4 regions of the Raskinella chloraquaticus genome follow, and region 2 is predicted to be linked to each of the others. Evidence: predicted binding sites of a transcription regulator. Region 2 holds the regulator's gene; each other region holds the start of a gene.
The links. Region 2 encodes PhoB, which activates phosphate uptake and scavenging genes when phosphate is short. Its sites were predicted from a motif close to TGTCATNNANCTGTCAT; they were not measured.

Region 1 (4,211 bases), on a different contig from region 2:
CTTGATCAGCTCGATCGTCTTGTCGTAATCCTCGTTCTTGACGTCCTGGTAAGGCTTGTTCTTGCCGTCGGACAGCTTTTCAAAGGCCGCCCGGTCCTTTTCGGCCGCTTCAAGGAAAGCCTTCTTGATGGCAGTCTTGAGATCGGCGGGCAGATCGCTCAACACCGCAACGGGCGAGTTGATGATGATGTCAGACTTCACGATGATGCGGAAATCATCCTTGGTCATCGGCTTGCCGTCAGACGATTTCAGCAGGCCCTTGTTGAGCATGCGGGTGAGATTTGAATCCTCCTCGGAGTTCCACCAATTGGCGGCGACATCAATGGTTCCCTGCGCCAGGGCCAGCAGCGCGTTTTCATGACTGCCGGTATAGATGACCTTGGAATAATAGGTCTCGGGGTTGATGCCGAGCGCATTCAGCTTGAAGCGCGGCATGTTGTTGCCTGACGTCGAATTGGGGTCCACAAGGCCGAGCACCTTGCCCTTGGTCTCTTCAATCTTGGAGAGCGGGGATTTGGCCAGCGTGTAGAACACCGAATAATAGCCTTTGCTGCCGTCCGAATTGACTTCGATGACGACAGCGTCGGCCTTCACGCCGGTGAGGCGGGCGCGAGCAAAGGAAGCGGGGCCGTGATTGGCGATGTGCACATTGCCGGCGCGTTGACCTTCGATGACGGCAGCGTAGTCCTGGGCAATACGCAACGTCACCTTGGTTCCGAGTTCCTTCGACAGATAGTTCAGAAACGGACCAAAGCGATCAGAAACGCCCGAGGCGTTCTCGGCCGGGACAACCGCGAAGGTCAATTCCGGATATTTTTCTTTCCACGACTGGGCATGGGCAGTGGTGGTCAGGAGGGCAGCGCCTCCGATGGCAGTCGTCATCATTCCACGGCGTGTGATCATCGTCGATCTCCTGTTCAATGGCAAAATCCGATACCGCAAGGCGGTCCCGGTCAGGCAGTTACGGCATCGGGAAGCTCGGCAGCCGAGCCTTCCGGGGTGACAGGGCTGTCCATCACGTCGTCAGCCTCAAGCCCGTAAAGTTCACGTGCGACATGCTGGGTGAGCGCTTGCGGGACATCGTCAAAAACGATGCGCCCCTGCGCCATGCCGACCAGGCGGTCGCAATAGGTGCGCGCCAGGTCAAGCGAATGGAGGTTGCACAAAACGGTAATGCCGTAATGGCGATTGATGCGCAGCAGCGCGTCCATGACGATGCGGGTATTGCGCGGATCAAGCGAGGCGATCGGCTCGTCGGCGAGCAGGAATTGCGGCTCCTGGACGAGGGCGCGCGCAATCGCCACGCGTTGCTGCTGGCCACCCGACAGGCTGTCGGCACGCTGCGAGGCAAGGGGGGCGATATCGAACTGGTCGAGGGCTGACATGGCAATCGCCAGATCGTCCTGCGACCACATCCGCGCCAGCGCCCGCAGGGCCGGCACATGATTGAGGCGGCCGACGAGGACATTGGTGAGCACGTCGAGGCGATCGACGAGGTTGAATTGCTGGAAGATCATGGCGCAGGACTGGCGCCAGTCACGCAGCGCCTGGCCGCTCAGCGCCGTGATGTCGCGCCCATCATGCAGAATGCGCCCTTCGCTTGGTTCCTGCAGGCGGTTGATCATGCGCAGGAGTGTCGACTTGCCGGCTCCTGAACGACCGATCACGCCGACAAACTGACCGTGTGGAATCTCAAGGCTGGCATTGTCGACGGCAGCCTTGCCGCCATAACGTTTGGTTACCTTGTCGATGACCAGCATGCTGCCTTACCCCATCATCATTCTCGTTGCGGCCTCGCCGCTCTTGAGATGATCGGGTACGCGGTCAGCGCTACACTTTTATGACGCGCCGCATTTTGACGGCGCAGCCGCGGTCAGATGGTCTGGTTATAGGCTCCGACTTCAGGGAAGGTGCGCAATACCTGATCGATGGCCTTGAACATGTCACGCATGCGCGCTTCGGAGACCGGACTTTCGACCACCACCACCAGTTCTGGCTTGTTGGATGAAGCGCGCACCAGACCCCAGGTGCCGTCACTGGTGGTGACGCGCACGCCGTTGACGGTGACAAGGTCGACGATGGCGCTGTCGGCTACCGGTTCGCCCTTGGCCTGCTTGTCCTTGAAGATCTGCACCACCTTGTCGACGATGCCGTACTTCACCTCGTCCGCGCAGTGCGGTGCCATGGTGGGCGACCCCCAGGTCCTGGGCAGGCTGGCATAGAGGTCGGCCATGGATTTCTGCGGATTGCGGTCGAGCATGTCGAGAACCGCGATTGCCGTCACGAGGCCATCATCATAGCCACGCCCGACCGGGGCGTTGAAAAAGAAATGACCCGATTTTTCAAACCCGGCGAGCGCGTTCAGCTCCTTCACCCGGCGCTTGATATAGGAATGCCCGGTCTTCCAGTAGACGGTCGTGGCGCCGAGCCGCTTCAGCTCGGGGTCCGTCATGAAGAGGCCGGTTGATTTGACGTCGACCACAAAGGTGGAGGGGCCGTGGACACGGGCCAGATCGCGCGCCAGCAGAGCGCCGATCTTGTCAGCAAAAATCTCGTCACCGTGATTGTCAACGACACCGCAGCGGTCACCATCACCATCAAACCCCAACGCCAGATCGGCCTTGTGCTCCTTCACCGCATCCGCCATGGCGTGCAGCATATGGAGGTCTTCAGGGTTGGGATTGTAGCGCGGGAAGGAATGATCGAGCACGGTGTCGAGCGGCACCACCTCGACACCCAGCGCCTCAAGGATCGCCGGCGCGAAGGCGCCTGCCGTGCCATTGCCGCAGGCGCACACGACTTTCAGCTTGCGCTTGATCTTTGATCTTGTGGCGAGGTCGGCGGCATAGCGCGCCGGAAAATCTGCAACGAAATGATAGGAGCCGCCGGGCGCCATCTCGAAATCGCCCGCAAGCACGATATCGCGCAACTGGCCCATCTCGTCGGGACCGAAAGTGACGGGGCGTTGCGCGCCCATCTTCACGCCGGTCCAGCCATTGTCATTATGCGAGGCGGTGACCATGGCGACGGCGGGCACATCAAGCGCGAACTGGGCAAAATAGGCCATCGGCGACATGGCAAGGCCGATATCATGCACCTTGCAGCCAGCGGCCATCAACCCCGAGACCAGCGCCATCTTGATTGATGAGGAATAACCGCGGAAATCATGACCGGTGACAATCTCGCGCTTGACACCGAGGCGATGAATGAGCGTGCCAAGACCCAGGCCCAGCGCCTGCACACCCATGAGGTTGAGTTCCGGCGGCTTTGGCGAACCGGGGTGTCCGAACCACCAGCGCGCATCATATTCGCGAAAGCCGGTCGGCTTGACGAGCGGGGTTGATTCGAAAGCAAGCGTATTGGGAGCAATGTCGGCTAAAGGCTTGGGGAATGACATAAGATATCCTGATCGCAGCGGGAGTGCTTCGTGTGGCGCACGGACAAGCCTGATGCAAGCTGACCAGGCGATGAACTGGTATGTCCGGAGGGTTCAGCGCGCCATCACGAGATGTGTCTCCGACAATTCAAAGCGCTTCATCTTGCCGATGACGTTCATGCCGAGCAGGCCCGTATCGAGGGCGCCAGGCGGCAAAACGGAAACCACAACATCATAAAGACAGATGGAGCCGACTCGAAGCTGGGCTACGCGCGCAGAGGTGGTCTGGACCGTGCCATTGGCAGTGTGCGCGATCCCTTTCCTGCCGTTTACCAGATCAAGACCCATTCTGATCGCGGCCTCATGGGGAATAGACACGGTCGATGCGCCGGTATCGACGAGCATGGGAATGCTTCGTCCATTGATTTCAACGTCCGTCATGAAATGACCGCGACGATCAGCCTGAAGCGTCACTGTCTGGTCCGAATAGCACCCCGGCGCGCCGGCAGCGAGGGGGAGCGGCGTTCGCACCTCCGGCTTTGTCGCATTCTGCCGGTCCGGGGGTGGCGTCAATGCGACGCCCGGCGCTCCGCCTGGCGGGGCGGGCTGCGCAAATACAGCCGTGTTCGGTCGGCTGGCCGGCGCCACGGGCGCCTGAACGTTTTTCGACAGCTGCTGCGCGACAACCGTCGCGGCGATGGCAACGACAATGGCGTAGCCGAGCAAGCGCATAGCATTCTCCCACGAGTTCAAACGCTAGGGAGAAAATGTTAAAAAATCCCTGAACAAATCGTTAAAATACCGTCTAATTCATTATTTCGTAACGGCTTTTGTG
Region 2 (4,211 bases):
CCGCTTTCTGGGCATCATGCGCCAGCAGGCCCTGCGCATGTCGCGCCTCATCGATGATCTGTTGTCACTGTCACACATCGAGCTCAACGCCCATGTCAGGCCGCAGGCGGTCATTGACGTGTCCTCCGTGGTGGCCCAGACGGTCGATGCGTTGTCGCCGCTTGCCAATGACAACCAGTCACGATTGCAGCTGACGTGCGAGGGCGCGCCCTTCGCGATCAGGGCCGAGCGCGATGAAATCTACCGTGTATTCGAAAATCTCATTGAGAACGCCATCAAGTATGGCGGCGACGGACAGACGGTGCGCATCATAATCGATCGCGAGCCGGCGCAAGACGGCTTTGCGGCTGCGGTGCGGGTGAGCGTGGTCGATCAGGGTCCTGGCATCGCACCTGAACATTTACCCCGCCTGACAGAACGCTTTTACCGGGTCGATACCCAGACCAGTCGCGCCAAGGGCGGCACCGGGCTCGGACTGGCGATTGTCAAACACATCCTCGCCCGCCATCGGGCGCGGCTGACGATCAACAGCACCCTCGCTGAGGGCTCGACATTCTGCGTGCGTTTTGATGAAGTCTTTCAAGGCGATGCGTCCTGTCACCCTATTGTCAAGGAAGGATCATAAAGACGTCTCCGCAGATCATCGCGCCCGATTGCCTCAGGAAGCAAGCGTAACCCGCTTGCACTTCTGCAAAAGCTGCGATCAAGCTGTCTAATGTGTCGTCTCCTCGCTGCGAGGAGTGTTGCACGACAGGACATGAGGAAAAATACCGTGGATCATACCGTCAAGGCGTTTGAAGATGAGCTGGAAAATCTGACGCGACTGATCGCCGAAATGGGCGGGCTTGCTGAAAAGGCGGTTGCTGATTCAGTCCTGGCGCTCGGCCGACGCGACCTTGATCTCGCAGGGATTGTCGTTCGGGACGATGTGCGCCTCGACAGGTTGCAACGGGAGGTCGAAGAAGCCGCCATTTTGCTGATCGCCAGGCGACAGCCGGTTGCAAGCGATCTGCGCGATGTTGTCGGCGCGCTGCGCATCTGCAGTGATCTTGAGCGTATCGGTGATCTGGCAAAGAATATCGCCAAGCGGGTGATTGCCATGGGCAGCGGCGTGCCGCCGCAGAAGCTGGTGCATGGCGTTTCCCACATCAGCCAGATTGCGCTTGAACAGCTCAAGCATGTGCTCGACGCCTATACCCAGAAGGATCAGGGCAAGGCGCTCGGCGTGTGGAAACGCGATGAGCAAATCGATGCGATGTACACCTCGATCTTCCGCGAGCTGCTGACCTACATGATGGAGGATGCCCGCAACATCACCGCCTGCACGCATCTCCTGTTTACGGCCAAGAATATCGAGCGCATCGGCGATCATGCCACCAATATCGCCGAGACGGTGTATTATGTCTCGACAGGTGAAAATCTGTCGGAAGACCGGCCGAAAGGTGATGATTCGCTCTACACATCCAGCATCCCCACCGCCGCCCAGTAGGTCCACCATGGTCATGCATACGCGGGTGATGATTGTCGAAGACGACGAGCCGCTGACCTTGCTGCTGCGCTATAATCTGGAAGCGGAAGGCTACAAGGTTGATGCTGTTGCGCGCGGTGACGACGCCGAGACGCGCCTCAGGGAGCATCAGCCGGATCTGGTGTTGCTCGACTGGATGCTGCCGGGCCTCAGCGGCATTGAACTGTGCCGGCGGCTGAGGGCGCGGAGCGAAACGGAACGTCTGCCGATCATTCTGCTGACGGCGCGCGGGGAAGAGGGCGAGCGCGTGCGTGGTCTCTCGCTGGGCGCTGATGATTATGTCGTCAAGCCGTTTTCAATACCCGAACTGATGGCCCGCGTGCGTACACTCCTGCGCCGCTCCCGCCCTGAACTGGTGGCCAACCAGCTGCGTGCCGGCGATATCGAGCTTGATCGCGAGACACACCGGGTGCGACGCGCCGGGCATGAGATCCATCTTGGTCCGACGGAATTCCGCCTGCTCGAATTTCTCATGCAATCGCCCGGGCGGGTGTTCTCGCGCATGCAATTGCTCGACGGTGTATGGGGCCATGACGTCTACGTCGATGAGCGCACTGTCGATGTTCATGTCGGACGCCTGCGCAAGGCCGTCAATCGCGGAAAGATGATGGACCCCATCCGCACCGTGCGGGGCGCTGGCTATTCATTCAATGATCAATTCAGCAGCCGCGGCGCTGCAGCCTGAGGCTGACGGCGCCTCGGGCTGACGTTTTCTGCGGCCGAAGGTGGCTCGTTCACACCCTGGCGCGGACATCGCGCTGCGCCTGGCGGCGGCGCTCATTGGACGGTTGATAGGCAACCGCGCAATGATAGGGGCAGTAAGGCTTTTCGTTGGAGCTATCCGCGCCGCAGAAGCCGAAATCGGTCGCGACCGGATCACCGATCGGCCAGCGGCAGGTACGAAACCCGAGTTGCGTGATGTCGATCTTGTCGTTCGTTGGCGCGGGAAAAGGAATCATCACCGCCGGCTGGGCAATGACATCGATCTGGGCCTCGGTCTCGATTTTGAGCGCGGTGGCGCCAAAACTGATGGGGCGGGACGACACTGTGCGCTGGACATGACCCGTCGATTTCTGCTTCGGACGGGCGGCGCGTGGCGCCTGACTTGCCGACTTTGCCCGACCCGACAGGCCGAGCCGATGGACTTTGCCGATCACGGCATTACGCGTGATGCCACCCAATTGCTGCGCGATCTGGGTGGCGGTCAAACCGTCTTCCGTCCATAGTTTCTTTAACAATTCAACGCGTTCATCGGTCCAGTTCATATCATGCCCCCCGCCAGTCCGTGGACGGAATCCCTCAGCGCTCGCCTTATTGCTGTAGCAATCGGCTCCGCACGCCTTGACTGTTAAGCTGTATTACTGCGCCACCACGATATGTCGTGGCCCGCAGTTACGTACCTACTACAGGCTGAATCTGACGCGCAAGCGCGCCAGGCCCCGTCAGCGTGTTATCCCCAGATGTGTGGCAAAGTTGAGTCCGCGTACGAAACCTTCCTCACCCTTCGTAAAGTTGACATAAGTTCAAGATTCAATAGAATTCATGCTCTCAGGCCGCCGGTGGGCGGCTTTCGCTTTTTTGTACCGCAGCCCTCTGCTTGTCAGTCCAGCCAAGCTCACGACCAACGGCCCGAAAGGATGCGCCCATGACCACGCCATCGCCGCTTCTGCCTGCCTTCGCCCGTTCGGAGCTTGCATTTGCCCGAGGTGAGGGCGCGCGCCTGTTCACCGCCGATGGCACATCCTATCTTGATTTTGCCGCCGGCATTGCCGTCAATTCGCTCGGACATTGCCATCCGCATCTGGTCGCGGCACTCAAGGCGCAGGCCGAGACGCTGTGGCATGTGTCAAACATGTATCGCATTCCTGAACAGGAAAAGCTGGGCGCCCGCCTCGTCGAGGCGACATTCGCTGATTATGCCTTCTTCACCAATTCAGGCGCCGAGGCGCTTGAAGCCTCGATCAAGATGGCGCGCAAATATCATGCGGCCAAGGGAGCGCCCGAGCGCTATCGCCTGATCACCTTTGAAGGGGCTTTTCATGGCCGCACCCTGGCAACGATTGCGGCGGGCGGACAGGCCAAATATCTTGAGGGTTTCGGACCCAAGGTCGATGGCTTTGACCAGGTCCCCTTCGCTGATCATGAGGCGGTGAGGGCCGCCATCGGCCCGCACACTGCCGGCATCCTCATCGAACCCCTGCAGGGCGAGGGCGGCATTCGCCCGGTGCCGCCGCAATGTCTGCGGGGCTTGCGTGCCCTGTGCGACGAGCATGGCCTTCTGCTGATCTTCGACGAGGTGCAGACGGGCGTTGGCCGCACCGGCAAGCTGTTTGCGCATGAATGGGCCAATGTCACACCCGATATCATGGCGATTGCCAAGGGCATCGGCGGTGGCTTTCCCATCGGTGCCTGTCTTTCAACCAAAGAGGCTGGCATCGGCATGACGGCCGGCACGCATGGCACGACGTTTGGCGGCAATCCGCTGGCCTGCGCGGTGGGCAATGCGGTGCTTGATGTGGTGCTGGCGCCGGGCTTCCTCGACCATGTGAACGATGTTGCGGGCTATGCCAAGCAGAAGCTGGCGGCGCTGAAGGATCGCCATCCGCAGGTGATCGAGGCCGTGCGTGGCGAAGGGCTGATGATGGGCCTCAAGGTCATCCCGCCGGTTGGCGACGTGGTGCAG
Region 3 (4,211 bases), on a different contig from region 2:
CACGTCTTCGCCAAGTTCATCGGCCTTCAGCGCCCGGTCGACCAGCGACATCGCCATCACCTTGCGCTCGGCATGGCCGAAGGCGAGACCGTAGCCACGGGTGAATTGCGGCGGCTGATCCTTTGAGCCGGCAAACTGGTTGACCATCTGGCATTCGCTGAGCGTGATGTCACCGATGTCGATGGCAAAACCCAGCTCTTCCGGCACGATCTCGACCGATACTTCGCCAAGACGGATTTCACCGACAAAGGGATGCGAATGGCCAAAGCCACGCTGCACGGAGTAGGCAAGGCCCAGCAGATACCCTTCATCACCACGCGCCAGCACCTGCAGGCGCTCATCGCGCTCGGCCGGAAATTCCAGCGGCTGGCGCGTGATATCGAACGGCGCTTCATCGCCAGGCGGCGGCAATTCGCGCTCCATCAGGCCTTCGGCGCCCAGAATATCGGGAACGCGTGGCATGTTCTCGTCAAGCGCCTCTTGCGCCGGCTGAACGCTGCCGCGCTCGCCCTCACTGTCCATCAGCGAAAAATCAAACAGCCGATGCGTGTAATCATAGGTAGGCCCCAGCACCTGCCCGCCCGGAAGGTCCTTGTAGGTGGCTGAGACGCGACGGCGGATCAGCATGCGCGCCGTATCAACCGGCAGGCTCGCGCCAAAGCGCGGCAGGGTGGTACGATAAGCGCGCAGCAGGAAGGCCGCTTCGATGAGATCGCCCTGCGCCTGCTTGATGGCAAGCGCAGCCAGCTCGCGGTCATAGATCGAGCCCTCGTTCATCACCCGGTCAACAGCGATGCCAAGCTGGCTGGCGATCTGCGCCACGTCGAGCTCGGGCAGCAGCGGGTCACCCCGCCTGGTTTGCGCGATGAGATCATGGCTGGCGAGAATGGCCTTTTCGCCGCCCTTGACTGCGACATACACGGCTCAGCCCTCCACCATCAGTGCTAAAGCGCTCGAGCGCGGCAAGCCCATCATCTCGTGTCCAGCGCACAGGAAACAATCAACACCAAGCGGGTAGAGGCGATGATTTTCACCCATCGCCTGCCAGAACGCGGTCGAAAGGCCGGCGGGAGAGAGTGTCACGGTGTTCCTGATGCCGGGACCGCTCGCGCGCACGCCCTGTCCACCGGTGAGCGCCGGCACATCGACAAGAAGGGTCGCCGAGCGGTCGGGATAGCGATCCTCGCCGATCGACAGCTGCGCCAACACGGCGCCAGCGCCATGCGCTCGACTGGCAGCGAACATGGCGAGCGCCGGATCATCGACCAGAGGCACGCCGGTATGAAACCGCACATAGGCGCGCAAACTCTCATCGCCAAGATCGGGCGCCAGCCATAGCGGCGTTTCGAAATCAGCCAGCGTCAGCAGCAGCGCCACAAGGGCTGGTGAGACGCCCTCAGGCACATCGCCAGGCGGGGTTATCGCCTGCGCCAGTCCCGGACGGGCGAGCGCCGACATGGTTGCTCTGAAGACCTCTTGTGCGCCTGCAACCGGATCGACGAAACCGCGACCAACCTGGCGAAGATCAAGACCCGACATCTGTGACATGGTTCAGCCGTCGCCCCGCACCAGCGTAAAGAAATCGACCTTTGTCGCGGCGGCCTGGCGTGAGCGCAGATCCCGCGCCGCCTGCTGCTGTCGTGCCAGCGGGCGGATATGATGCTCATAGAGGTCAGCGCCGCCTGAAGCCGCCTGCAGCAACGCATCAAGCACTGCCGCGAGTTCCGCATGGCGCCGGTCACGCCCCAAGGCATAGGCAACGCCGGCGGTGCCCTCGTCCAGCCGCACCGTACAGCGTGTCACACTTGCTTCACCCAGATTGAATTGGCGTCCGCTGCCACCGGCCCGCGCCCTCACCATGATGGCGCCACTCTCCGGCGGGCGCAGCAGCGTGTAACCGGGCACCGTCGGCAGATCGGCAAGAACCGCTTCCAGATCGCACCGCGAAGCGCGCGCGAGAACCGCCAGCCAGTCGCGACGGCGCGCCGTGATGTCTGCAGTTTCCCTGGGAAGCGCGCTGGATGGATGCGTCATCTGTCTCACGAATGATAGCTGGGCAGTCTGGATTGTTATAAGGTCTAGACCATTTATAGGTCTAGATCAATACATATGTTTTGTTGTAGACTGGCATCGTGACGCTGAGGTGACATTGCGATGGACGCTATCGACAACATCGTGCGCGATACCGACCAGCCTGCAAGCGGGCGCAACGCCCCGCGCTGGCGCCGGATTGCCGAGGAACTGGAACAGGATATCCGCAACGGCGTGGTGCCAACCGGCAGTCCGCTGCCGACGGTGCTTGAACTCGCAAGCCGGTTTGCGGTCAATCGCCACACCGTGCGTCAGGCACTGCAATTCCTGCAGATGCGCGGGCTGGTATCGATTGAACAGGGACGCGGCACCTTTGTCCGCCGCCCGACATTTGATTACCGCCTCGGGCGTCGTGTCCGCTTCGCTGACAGCTTCATCGGCGATAGCAGCACCGACAATACGCTGATCGGGGCGATGGAGGTTGAGGAGGCGCTCGACAAGGACGCCCATCGCCTCAATCTCCCGGTTGGCACCCTGCTGTGGCGTTTCCGCACCCTGCGCCATGCCGGTGGCGCGCCGCTGGCGACCAGCACGCACTGTCTTGAGCATGCCCGCTGGCCGGACTTCGACCGCCACTTCGTGCGCGCCGGCATGTCATTCACGCGCGCACTCGCCTCTTACGGCCTGAGCGATTATGTCCGTCTCTCAACCCGCATCAGCGCGGTATTGCCAACCCCGCAGGAACAGGAATTGCTGAACATCTCCAGCACCGAGCCCCTGCTCCTGTCACGCGCCATCGACGGCGTCTCGGTCGATGACCCCATTCATGCCGTCACCACCGCCTTCATCGGCGCGCGCATCGACTTTGTCGTCGAGCCGCCTGTCGGATGACTAAATTCGGCTTGCCTTGCGCGATCGTATCGCCCTGCGCTAAGAGTGCGCAATGCAGGACCGTTCAATGACCAGTTCAAAATCCGTCCCTTCGCCTCGGCGCAGCGCCGTCACCGTCATCGCCGCCATTATCCTTGTGGCAAGCGAAGTGCTGGCCGCAGCGATTGCCGGTGCCTGGGCGATCGCCGGCTTGTTGAAGCTGGGCGACATCCTGTTCTGGGGACTGCAACTGGTGATGGTAGGCGGCGCCATGATGGCCATTATCGCCTTTGCCCGCCAGGCGATGCGCGTTGAACCGGTTTTCGGCAGCCGCAAACGTTAGGCATTCAAAGAACCTGTCGCGTCATCTGGCGCCGGTGTATCGTTGGCGTCGGCTCGATCATCGCCGCTTCCACATCGCTGGCCAACTCGGCAAACGCCGCCCGTGGATCAAGAAACGCATCGCCCCAGCGCCCGTCGCGATTGACCTCGATATAGGCGAGCCGGATGATGGCAAGCGGTGTCGCACCTGCCTCCACCGGACGCCCCAGCACGACTGCAAACCAATGCCGGATCGCCGCTTCGGCTGCCTGATCAAGCTGTTCGACGATCAGATCAAATCCAACGCCGCCGGCAAGCGCCGCAAGCGCCTTGTCGCTGAGCAAGGTCGTGAGCCGCTCCCGCGCCATGTCGCTCACAACGCCAAATGAGCGACACCACAGCCGCGCCACCGGATCAACCGCCGCCGCCAGTGCCGCTGCGCGCTGCAGGGAGTGGCTGTTCATGAGCGCATGGGCTTCTCGGGTCAGATTGTCGTCAAACATCGGCATTTCCTTGGCATCGGCGGCAGGCGAGATATGGCCTTGAACCACGACGGCACCCTATAGTTCCTAACCTTAAATGAGATGATTAAAAGATGAAGCCGAGGCGCAAGGCCTCTTTTGCGCAAGAAAAAGGCAAAGCCAGGTCAATTCGGCAGCGCCATCCGCCCCGCCATGATCTGGTCGAGCGGCTTGACGGGGAACGACAGAAGTTTGATTTTTTCATCGCGCGTCAATGAGTGCGGGCCGATGCGCGCCAGCTTTTCGTAAAGGAGCGCCACCTCGACCCGCACCCGCTCGGAGGGTGCGGCGTCGGGAATAAGTGCGGCATGGAGTGCGCTTGCCGTCGGATCTTCAAGAATCTTGAGAAGCCCGCTGTCAACCGCCACCGCCGGCTCGCAGCGTAACGCTTCCGCGCGCGCCAGCTCACGGGCAGGCGCTGTCTCATCGGGCGTCAGAAACAGACGATGGCGCGCGGCCATCCGCCCC
Region 4 (4,211 bases), on a different contig from region 2:
GCCAAACAGCCCGTGCCGGAATCGCCGCTCCTGTTCTTCAAAAGCCAGGAGGCGATGATCGCGCCAACCGCCTTGATCGCGCCACCGGCCATCTACAGCAAGCTCGATTATGAGGGAGAGCTGGCGATCATGATCGGCAAGGAAGCGCTCGCCGTTTCCGTTGACAAGGCGTGGGACCATGTGGCGGGCGTTGCAGCCTTCAATGACACAACCGCACGCGACCTGCAGGACGTGAAAGCCGGCCAGCGCACCCATCTCGACTGGTTCTCGGCAAAAAGCCTTGACCGCTCCACGCCGGTTGGCCGTTTTGTCCCCGTCGCTCACATCGCTGATGACCTCAAGGCCAGGCGCACCCGGGTGATGACCCGCGTCAATGGCGAGGAGCGGCAGAATGCAGCGATCGCCGACATGGTGTTCGACATCCCGCAGATCGTTTCCTTCATTTCAACCCGTGTCCGCCTCAGCCCGGGCGATATCATCGCCACCGGCACGCCGCCAGGTGTTGGCTTTGGCTCGGGACGTTTCCTTAAAAAAGGCGACGTCGTGGAAGTTGAGATCAGCGGTTTGCCGGTCCTGCGCAGCGTGATCGGCTAAAGGATCAGCGGCGAACGCTCCCGCGCGCTCGCCGCTTTCCTGCCGCTTAGCGCGCCTTGACGGCCTGATCACCGAAATCGCTGAACAATCCGTCAATGCCGAGCGCGAAATAGGCCTTGTATTCTGCCTGCGGGTCGCCCTTGAAATTCGAGGCAAGGCGGCGCGGCTCGGAGCGGAATGTCCAGGTGTGGACGAACAAGCCCAATGCATGGGCATTCTTCACCACGTCGGTGGGTGGCAGCAGGATGCGATCCTGCTCATCGATCTTGCCATCACCATTGAGGTCCTTCGGCTTGCCGTCGACCCCGATCTCCTGCCTGGCGCTCATCAGATAGGGCTTCCATGGCCCCACCCCATCAGCGTAGGTCTTGATCTCCGCCAGCCCTTCCTTGGTCACCAGGTCCGCGAAAGTGCGCGCGTCACCCGTCACCACAAAATCATAGGGTTTGTCGAAGGGCGCGGCGAGTACGACCTTGCCATCCTTGTCGACATCATCGGCATCCACCAGCTGAATGATCCGGACATTGGTCTTCTTGCGCATGTATTTGAGGTTGCCGGTCTCAAAGCTCTGGATGATGACCGGCGAGGTTTTCTCCGTCCAGCCGGCAGCCTTCAGCAGATCGAGCAGGCGATCCTCCAGCGGCAGTCCAAGCGCCGCATGCAACGTCGGGTGCTTGGTTTCAGGATAAACGCCGATCGTCCGCCCCGCTCTGAGGCTCTCCGACTTCGCCAGATCGATGATCTCCTGGAACGTCGGGATGGCATATTTGCCATTATGGCTCTGGTCACGCTCCTTCAGCGGCTGGATGGCCCGCAGCGTCTTGATTTCAGCAAGAGTGAAATCGAAGGCAAAGAAATCCTCGGTGTCGACCCCGTCGACCTTCACCTTGCGCTTGCGCGCGGCAAATTCGGGCTTCGTTGCGACATCAGTCGTGCCGCCCAGCATCGGTTCGTGACGGGCAATCAGTACACCATCCTTGGTTGACACCAGATCAGGCTCGATGAAATCAACCCCCATCTCGATGGCGCGCTTGTAGCCTTCCATCGTGTGGTCGGGCAGGTAGCCGGCTGCCCCGCGATGGCCGATGACCAGCGGCGGCTTGCCATCGAGCGTTTTTTCCTGCGCCTGGGCACCAAACGACAACAGCGCACCCGTCAGCGCTGCCAGAAGGATAGGTGTTCTCATGATCTCTCTCCGCCTGCCCTGTTCACGCGTGCCCGCATGGGCACATCACCAGTGGTGTGGCGCGTCGGCGTGAACCGGCAATGGCGTTTGTAAGACAAATTGGTGACAGCCGCGAAGGCCGCCACACTGTCAAGCCCCTCAGCCCGGCATCACCGGGCGCGGCCTGCCATCCTCGTCAACCGCCACGAAGGTGAAATCGGCTTCCGTCACCTTCTCCATGTTGACCGTCATGAAGCGCTGCGCCCACGCTTCGATATGGATTGCAAACGAGGTGCGACCGACGCGACCGATATCGGTGTAGACACACAGGACGTCGCCGACTTTCATCGGCTTCAGGAAGGTCATGGCATCGACCTTCACAGTCACAACCCGGCCATGAGCGAATTCAACGCCGGCGATGCCCCCCGCCTGATCCATGCGCGCCATCACCCAGCCACCGAAGATATCACCATTGGCATTGGTGTCAGCCGGCATGGCCGAGATCCGCAAGGTGAGACGGCCGCGCGGATCATCGGCATTCGTATCCATGGCCCCACCCCCCTGCCGATGCTTCCCCAGCTCGCCTGACGGTGAGCCGGGTTATGATAACCGGTCGATCACGCGGGCTTCGCACGATTTTTGGCAAGCCAGGATTCAACCGTCGCGACGATCTCATCCACTGCCGGAAGATTCTTGCCCCGCTGCGCCGCGACCGTTTTGACCATCAGATCGACACGCTCGATATTCATCGCGCCATTGGCCAGCGCGCGCGCCGCCGAGGCTGGTGTGAGCAGCGACAGCGCCGCATTGGCGTATTTCTCGAACGGCACCATGTCGGAGGGATCAGCACCAAGTGAAATGCACAACTGTTCCACCCACTCATAGATTTCCCGCGACTCCTCGATATTCGCGTGCACCGCATCCCTTGTCGCGACAATGCCGTCACGCTTCACGCAGCGATAATTGCCGGCAATCAGCATCGCCCATTTGGCCATCGGCACAAAAATCGAGTCATAAACCTTGAGCTTCACCGGGATTTGCAGGGCTTCGCTGCCAACGGCAAAACGCGCTGCTTCGATATCGACCTCAAGACGCTTCATGATCGCCGTATCGGCATCGGATTTGAAACGCGCGGCCTTGAAATTGGTGGGCAGGCGCACCTGAAGAACGTTGAGCGTTTCCTCCGGCGGACGGAAGGCTTGCGGATCAGGGCTGCACAGCGTCATTTTTTCGATATCGAAGCTGTCCCACACCGTGGCGTCGGTGAAGCAGCCACGCAGGCCGGCGACATCAAGGCCGGGAATGCGCGCCAGATAAGGCAGCGGCGGCATGTTCATGATCGACATGCAGGGCTTGCCGCTTTTGGCTACTTTCTCCAGAAGCTGCCGCACCCCGTCGGAGCGGTATTGCGGCTCCTGCATGGCAAGCGCAATAAGATCGAATGTGGCGGGATCGACGTCACCTGGTCCCGACGCAGTCAGCTTGCCGGGCAAATCCTTGCTGCGGATCTCGACCAGACCGTCCCGGCCCTTGATCGGCGTGCGGACGATCGCCCCGTCGCTGTTGAAGAGCTCAGCTTCCGCCGGCAGACAGATGAGATGGACATTATGCCCGCCCATCAGGATCTTGGTGCCCAGCAGCGATCCGTAGGACGCGCCGAGGATCAGAATGTTGAGTGGTCCAGTCATATAGATATCTCCCTAGACAGCGACGAGGCGCCGATTGATCTCCGACGCCCGATTTTGAATTCATTATACAAATCAAGGAAGGCTGGCCAGTGCCAATTCCGAACGCACCGTCATTTGATTGTGATACGAAACACCCACGCGTCCTATCGCGTCGAAGCCGATGATTCACTAAAGAGTGTCCGGATTGCGCCCGGTTTTGCAAGACCGGATCGCAGGTGACGCCAACAAAGAGGACTTACCATGTTGAAATTCTACTTCAATGCATCTCCGAACCCGTCGAAGGTAGCACTCCTGCTGGAAGAAGCCGGCATTGCCTATGAAGGTATGCCCATCGACACCCGCCGCGGCCACCAGTTCGAGCCGTCCTTCCTCGCCGTTAACCCCAATGGCAAGGTGCCGGCCATCGTCGATGGCGATGTGGTGATGTTCGATTCAAACGCCATCCTCCTTTTCCTCGCCGAGAAGTCCGGCAAGTTCCTGCCGCCCGGCGCCGAGAAGATCGGCAGCCCGGTGCGCGGTGAGATGCTGTCATGGCTGATGTTTGTTGCAACCGGCGTCGGCCCCTTCTCCGGCCAGGCGGTTCATTTCAAGCATTTCTCGCCTGAGAAAGTGCCGTACGCCCACACGCGCTACCAGTATGAATCCATGCGCCATTTCAAGATCCTCGATGCCCATCTCGCCAAGCATAAATACATGGTGGGCGAAACCTATTCGATCATCGACATGGATGTCTGGGGCTGGGCCCGCATGATCCCCTTCATCCT

Region 1: phnC (phosphonate ABC transporter ATP-binding protein) is a predicted target of PhoB. The motif match lies at 1,830-1,846, and genes of this name have one in related genera.
Region 3: phnF (phosphonate metabolism transcriptional regulator PhnF) is a predicted target of PhoB. The motif match lies at 2,133-2,149, and genes of this name have one in related genera.
Region 4: ACINK1_RS06360 (glycerophosphodiester phosphodiesterase) is a predicted target of PhoB. The motif match lies at 1,872-1,888, and genes of this name have one in related genera.

What each region holds. Positions count from the first base shown of each region.
Region 1 is NZ_JAKFWN010000019.1:5,744-9,954, forward strand. It holds gene phnD (phosphonate ABC transporter substrate-binding protein) at 1-903, opposite strand, end outside; gene phnC (phosphonate ABC transporter ATP-binding protein) at 954-1,760, opposite strand; gene ACINK1_RS07370 (phosphomannomutase/phosphoglucomutase) at 1,874-3,397, opposite strand; gene ACINK1_RS07375 (TIGR02281 family clan AA aspartic protease) at 3,491-4,108, opposite strand; gene ACINK1_RS07380 (HpcH/HpaI aldolase/citrate lyase family protein) at 4,190-4,211, opposite strand, start outside.
Region 2 is NZ_JAKFWN010000044.1:26,379-30,589, reverse strand. It holds gene ACINK1_RS14230 (ATP-binding protein) at 1-625, shown strand, start outside; gene phoU (phosphate signaling complex protein PhoU) at 758-1,489, shown strand; gene phoB (phosphate regulon transcriptional regulator PhoB) at 1,503-2,213, shown strand; gene ACINK1_RS14215 (GcrA family cell cycle regulator) at 2,263-2,793, opposite strand; gene ACINK1_RS14210 (aspartate aminotransferase family protein) at 3,174-4,211, shown strand, end outside.
Region 3 is NZ_JAKFWN010000026.1:21,435-25,645, reverse strand. It holds gene ACINK1_RS09335 (carbon-phosphorus lyase complex subunit PhnI) at 1-921, opposite strand, end outside; gene phnH (phosphonate C-P lyase system protein PhnH) at 925-1,548, opposite strand; gene phnG (phosphonate C-P lyase system protein PhnG) at 1,552-2,034, opposite strand; gene phnF (phosphonate metabolism transcriptional regulator PhnF) at 2,155-2,922, shown strand; gene ACINK1_RS09315 (hypothetical protein) at 2,990-3,244, shown strand; gene ACINK1_RS09310 (hypothetical protein) at 3,249-3,773, opposite strand; gene mdoH (glucans biosynthesis glucosyltransferase MdoH) at 3,869-4,211, opposite strand, start outside.
Region 4 is NZ_JAKFWN010000016.1:135,116-139,326, reverse strand. It holds gene ACINK1_RS06365 (fumarylacetoacetate hydrolase family protein) at 1-594, shown strand, start outside; gene ACINK1_RS06360 (glycerophosphodiester phosphodiesterase) at 641-1,780, opposite strand; gene ACINK1_RS06355 (acyl-CoA thioesterase) at 1,919-2,308, opposite strand; gene ACINK1_RS06350 (hypothetical protein) at 2,377-3,447, opposite strand; gene ACINK1_RS06345 (glutathione S-transferase family protein) at 3,688-4,211, shown strand, end outside.